DNA from 2 places in the Aerococcus sp. HMSC10H05 genome. Region 1 is predicted to be linked to the other one. Evidence: predicted binding sites of a transcription regulator. Region 1 holds the regulator's gene; the other holds the start of a gene.
What was found. The regulator NrdR, encoded in region 1, represses ribonucleotide reductase genes. The targets are predictions, from matches to a motif close to ACACNATATATNGTGT.
Positions count from the first base shown of each region.

Region 2: nrdH (glutaredoxin-like protein NrdH) is a predicted target of NrdR. The motif match lies at 1,693-1,708, and genes of this name have one in related genera.

Region 1 is NZ_KV786958.1:1,495-4,715, forward strand. It holds gene HMPREF3116_RS01875 (DnaD domain protein) at 1-1,023, opposite strand, end outside; gene nrdR (transcriptional regulator NrdR) at 1,053-1,586, opposite strand; gene coaE (dephospho-CoA kinase) at 1,666-2,274, opposite strand; gene mutM (DNA-formamidopyrimidine glycosylase) at 2,312-3,139, opposite strand.
Region 2 is NZ_KV786975.1:54,653-57,873, reverse strand. It holds gene HMPREF3116_RS08735 (periplasmic substrate-binding domain-containing protein) at 1-184, opposite strand, end outside; gene HMPREF3116_RS03865 (peptide ABC transporter substrate-binding protein) at 206-1,336, opposite strand; gene nrdH (glutaredoxin-like protein NrdH) at 1,757-1,978, shown strand; gene HMPREF3116_RS03855 (ABC transporter ATP-binding protein) at 2,094-2,882, opposite strand; gene HMPREF3116_RS03850 (ABC transporter permease) at 2,879-3,221, opposite strand, start outside.

The DNA.
Region 1 (3,221 bases):
CTTCGCAAAGGCAATTGGGGGATAGTTTCTCGCCAATTTGGAAAATGACAATTCTTCTTGTGTTAGGCCTTTCTCTAACCATACTTGATCTGCTTGATCAACTTGCTGTCGCTTGGCTGTCTCACTAACAGTAATCCGGTCTGTTAAGCGAGCTTTTGTTCTTTCTACATGCTCTTCACCCTCTTGACCAGCTTGCTGGCTAGATTGATTTAAAGCTAATCGCTGCAATTTGCGAACATCGATTTGATTCGTCCGTAAATCTGTAGCTGATAATGCCAATTCTTTTAAATCTACTTCATCAAATCCATAAAGTTGATGTAGGGTTATAAACATTTCCTTCACTTCATCTGTAATCGCTTTTTCAGAAATAAAAGACGACTGTAGTAATTCTTTCAAAGTAGTCATATCTAGACTTGAACTCGTTAAGGTAGTCGCTTTAGTAGCTGGATTTTTTTGCATCAATCTAGCTTCAATTTCATCTGAAATGGGATAGTACTGACTTGGTAATCGATAGACATCTTGAAAAGTAGCGGTCACTTCAGTCCAGTCTGTTGACGTTAATTCAACTGGCTTCTTAGCTGAAAACTTATCGAGCATGAATTGATATCGGTCTTGGCCTAAACGATCCATTAGTAAACTAGACATAATTGGATCAGAAAAAATATGCTTACTATCTAAAGGAGCTTGTAACTGAAAAATTGTCGTCACTTCATCTTGACTATGATGGTCACTTTTTTCATAGACTTGCAGTAAGCCAATTGCTTCCAAACGACGTCTGGCCTTCACATACTGCTCTTTACCGACCACCATTTGTTCCATTAAGTCAAAATGGCGTAACGGTCGTGAGACGAAATCCCCTAATTGAATATTGGCATAAAGTGTCTGGTAAAATGCATAAGCTGTGCCACCGATAATTGGTTGATACAAATGTAGTAAAACTTGTTGGTCGATATCTGAAATCCAGTGAGGTTGGGTAATTTGCACAAACCCTTTTGGATCTAAATTTTGCCATGGGTATGCCATTATGATTACCCTCCCTTCTAAAGCATATTTTAGTCTATGTCCTCGTCTAAATCTTTAGCATCATCTGCATTGTCTACTGGATGAAACTGATCATCATGATCGTTTTGTGCATTCCGGCCTCTTAATCGTTCAATTTCTCTTAAAAAAACAGTTGGATCTTCAAATCGGCGGTATACACTAGCATAACGGATATAAGCTACTTCATCAATATCCGGCAAAGCCGCCATTAATAATTCCCCAATTTCAGAAGCTGGCACTTCATTTTGACTACGAGATCGTAATTCAGATTCCACATCTTGGGCTAGCTTTTCAAGTTGATCTGCCGATACAGGTCGTTTCTCTGCCGAACGAATCAACCCACGCAAAACTTTCTCATGTGAGAATTCTTCTCTCGTTCCATCACGTTTGACCACCAACAATGGTGTTCTTTCAATCCGTTCAAAAGTTGTAAAACGAGCACCACAATCTAGACACTCTCTACGTCGACGAATAGATCGATTATTCTCTGCTGGTCGACTATCAATTACTTTTAAATTAGTTGAACCACAATTTGGACATTGCATATATTTAGCACCTCTACTTTCATTTTTATATACGTGAATAATTTCTCGATTCATTATAGCACAAAGCCTGATATCCCCCTTATTTAAGCGGTTGGAAACCAGAAATGCCAAGCCAAGCATCTAATTGTTGATGTGTATCTGTAATTGAACCAGTATTATCAATTACTACATCTGCCATCATCACTTTCCGTTCAATCGACATTTGACTCGTCATGCGTTGAAATGCTTCAACCGGCGTTAGATGATCACGGTTAATTAGCCGGTCTAATTGAATGGTTTCTGACACATAAATCACCATAATTTGATCACAAGTATCTTCAAAGCCATGCTCAAATAATAGGGGGATATCCATCACAATCAACTCATGCCCAATAGCCTCATATTTATCTTTTTGACTATCCAACCAGTCACGTATAGGTTGGTGTAACAATTCATTTAATTTTTCACGTTCCTTATCATCACTGAAGATAATCTTGGCTAATTTTTTGCGATTCAATACACCATTTGGAAAGACAATATCATCCCCAAAATGTTGCTTTACTGCTTCTAACCCTGGTTGACCAGGTTCAACCACCACTCTGGCACCATAATCGGCATCAATCACTGGAAAACCTGCTGTCTTAAAGAATTTACTTGCTGTTGATTTACCTGTTGCAATACTGCCGGTTAGTCCTAAAATATGACTCATAAGACCTCCATTATTAACTTTTCTATTTAATAGTAATTTATTCATGTATCGTTTGGCAATGTGGACAATAGTGTGTCCCTCGCTGTGCCACTTTTATCTTTTCAATAGGGGTACCACACCGTTGGCAAGGGTTATCTGTTTGACCATATGCTTTTAAATAATTGGCAAAATGACCATTCTCACCAAAAGTATTCGTATAAGTACGAATAGTCGTGCCACCAACTGCGATTGCTGCTTGTATAATGTCACGACTAGCTTCAATAATAGCTGTGATTTCATGATCATATAAAGATGCGCCAATTTGTTGTGGGTGTACTTTTGCTTCATACAAGATTTCATCTGCATAAATATTACCAATCCCTGCAACAACAGACTGATCCAATAATACCGCTTTAATTGGCCGCTTTGTCCGCATTAACCTTGCTTTGAAATCTTCAAAATTTAAGTCCGCTGGCTCTGGTCCTAAATTTAATTGTGCGATTGCTGCGTCTGTATCCGCCTTATCGACCATATGGATGCGACCAAATTTGCGCACATCTCTATAACGGAGATCATTGCCATCTGTTAAGTGACAGATAACATGTGTATAGGGATCAACAGGGGTGTCTTGCTTTTCATACAAATACTTTCCTTCCATCCGTAAATGTGCTATCCAAACAACATCAGTCCAATAAAAAAGCAAAAATTTACCAATACGACCAACCTTCATCAATTGTTGACCTGGCATACGGTTTTCAAAGGCTTCGAGTCCACCTTCAGCTTGCACAATTCTCGGCCAAGTTACCGTCACAGATGCTACTGTCTTTCCAACAACAATTTCTTCTAAACCACGTCGAACAGTTTCGACTTCTGGCATTTCAGGCATCACTCCACCACTTTCTAACGTAACTCCTTCACTTATTTTAATGCAAAATACACATATTGGAAAGATAGTAGACAGACAAATC
Region 2 (3,221 bases), on a different contig from region 1:
GTGCTTGTGTACGACTCTGGTTAACTAATGCATCTAGGTCATCATAGTGATAGTTTCCACGTGTGATACTTGAATCAAATCGTTCCAGATAATTAATTGGATCACCGAAGTCAGCTTGCCAAAAAGTCACACCCAAGTCGTACTCACCTTTTGATAAGGCTGCAAAACGAGCTGATGATGGCATAGTATGAATAGTCACTTCAATTCAAGGAAGATGTTCTGTTAATTGAGATTGAATATATTCTGCAAATAACTGACTTTCTTCATCGTCGGCAGCAACCATATCCAAGGATAAAGTTTCTAAATTACTTTCAGCAAGGCCTTCTTCCCAATTTTCTTGAGCTTCTTTCAAGTCATAATCTGTTTCGATTATAGCATCATCCCTAAAATCAACAGCTGTATCCGGATTCCATGCTACTTCACGTGACACAAATCCGTTAGTTGCGATCGAACCATTCTGTAGTATGTTATCTACAAAAGCTTCACGGTCAATGGCTTGGTAAAGTGCTTGTCGAATATTCAAATTGTCCAATCCTGGCGTTTCGTGGTTGACTTCAATATAATTCGTTCGAGGCGTCGGATAGGTTTGGAAATCTTTATTACTTTGATTTTGAACTGCAAAATTACCGGTTAACTCTATCACATCTAATTCACCTGAATCATACAAGTTTAAAGCAGTTGCAGTTTCTGGAAGATATTGGAAATTTACAGTGTCAAGATGAACATTATCAGCATCCCAGTATTGTTCATTTTTCTCAAAGGTCCAGGTGTTACCACTAGCAGTATCCCAATTCGTTAACACAAAAGGACCATTATAAACTGCGCTATCACTTGTAGAGCCATATTGATCACCTGCTGCTTCAACTACCTCTTTGTTTTGGGGATAGTAGGCAGGTATAGTTAATAAATCAGTAAAATAAGTACTTGGGTTTTCTAAACTAATTTCTAGCGTATGATCATCTATCGCTCGAACACCTAAGTCATTTATTGCCATATCTCCTGCCATAATTTCACTGGCATTTTTAATAATACCATCAAACATATAAGCGTAAGGTGCACCCAGATTCGGATCAACCATCCGTCGCCAAGCGTAAACGTAATCTTCAGCTGTTACCGCATCTCCATTAGACCACTTTGCCGTTTCTTTTATCTTTATGGTATACACTAAACCATCTTCCGACACTTCTGGTACATTTTCTGCATCTGCAGCAATTAGCTGATTATCTAAATCATAAGTATATAAACCATTGTAAAAATTCATATTAGCAGTGATTGTAGCAATATTAGAGGCTGCAAAAGCCGTGTCTACAGATTGAATCTCATCCGTAGATTGCATATTTAACACCTTATCATTTAAAGTATTGGTATTACCACAAGCTGCTAACAGTATTGCAGTAGCTAAACCTAGAGCTGCTTTCTTTATTACTTTATTCCTCCCAAAAAAAACTGTTTCATTTCATTATTATACATTTGTCTATTTTATTTACAAAATATAAGTGACAAGACTTCAAATTTCTGATAAAGTTATATTTTGTGCGTTTGATAAATATACCTTACGAAGTACTATATTTGCACTAAAAAAATAAATATTATTTTTGCATTATGTAGAAAATTTGACACATCAAGCTTTTGAACCAGTCATAAAAGTCTGGACAAATAATTTCAGTTAAACAACTTGACTCTTGCTCATAAACTCTATATATTGTGCTTATAAGAAAACCCATAACAATATATGGAATTTTTAGGAGGAAATATAATGGTAACTGTATATACTAAACCAAATTGCATGCAATGCAATTTCACAAAAAAATATTTAACTGAAAAAGAAATTGATTTTCAAACGATCGATATAACAGAGTCTGAAGAAGCATTAGCGAAAGTTAAAGACATGGGCTTCCAAGCTGTTCCTGTAATTGTTGCGGAAAATGAAGAAGCTTTCTACGGTTTCCAACCGGACCGTTTGGCTAAATTAGCATAAGTTTGTTAATGACGCAACTTAAGTATATCTAAGTCGTTTTTATATAAAAAGAGCCATGAACAGGCACGCTGTCAATTTGACAAGCATTGTTCATGGCTCTTTATTTTTAAGTACTTTATCGTTCCATATAGTCTGATTCAGCCAAATCAGCCATCATTTGATATAAATCTCCAGCTGTTAACGCATCTTTTTCTGCCTTACTGAAATCTTTAATAATTTTGCCGTGATGTAATAAAATCATTCGATTGCCATATAACAAAGCATCTTGTAAATTATGTGTAATCATTAAAGCGGTTAAATTATGATCTTTCACTTGATCAGAAGAGATTTCTAAAATACGTTTAGAAGTCTTAGCATCTAAAGCAGCTGTGTGCTCATCTAATAATAGAATTTCTGGTCTTGTGAGGGTTGCCATCAATAACGCAATGGCTTGTCTTTGCCCACCAGAAAGGAGCCCTATTTCTGTATCCAAACGATTTTCTAAGCCCAGGTGTAGTTGACTCAACGCTTGTTGGAATTGCTTTCGGTTCTCCTCTTTAATAGCTAGTTTAAACCCTCTCTTTTGCCCACGTTTCAAAGCTAAGGAGAGATTTTCTTCAACAGTCATCCGTGGCGCTGTACCCATAGATTGGTTTTGAAAAACACGAGAAACTGATTTCGCACGCTCTTCCTCTGCAAGACGTGTAATATCTTTTCCATTTAACGTAATGTTACCTGAGTCTAGTAAAAAGGTGCCTGCAATTGCATTTAATAAGGTTGATTTTCCAGCACCATTTCCCCCGACAATTGTAATGAAATCCCCTTTTTCAACTTTAAGAGATAAGTCATCTAAAGCTGCGAAGGCATCTGGCGTTCGTTTATTAAATATTTTTCTAGCTTGATAAATCTCTAATAAAGTCGTCATGATTTAGTCACCTTTCTATATTCACGATAATCTGCTAGTCTGTTTTGGATAGTAGGAATGGCTAAACATAAAGCCACAATTATTGCTGAGAATAAACGGAAGTCATTTGCTTCAAAGTTCAACATTAACACGATTGTTAAAAGTAAACGATAGATTATTGAACCAATTAAAATTGTCATAAAACGAACTCCTAATTTAACATTACGGAATAAAACTTCTCCAATAATGATAGAAGCTAAGCCAATCACAACCGTACCAACTCCCATTTGAATATCTGCATATCCATTGTCTGTAGATACAATATATCCTGAGATTGCGATCAAACCATTTGCTAACATA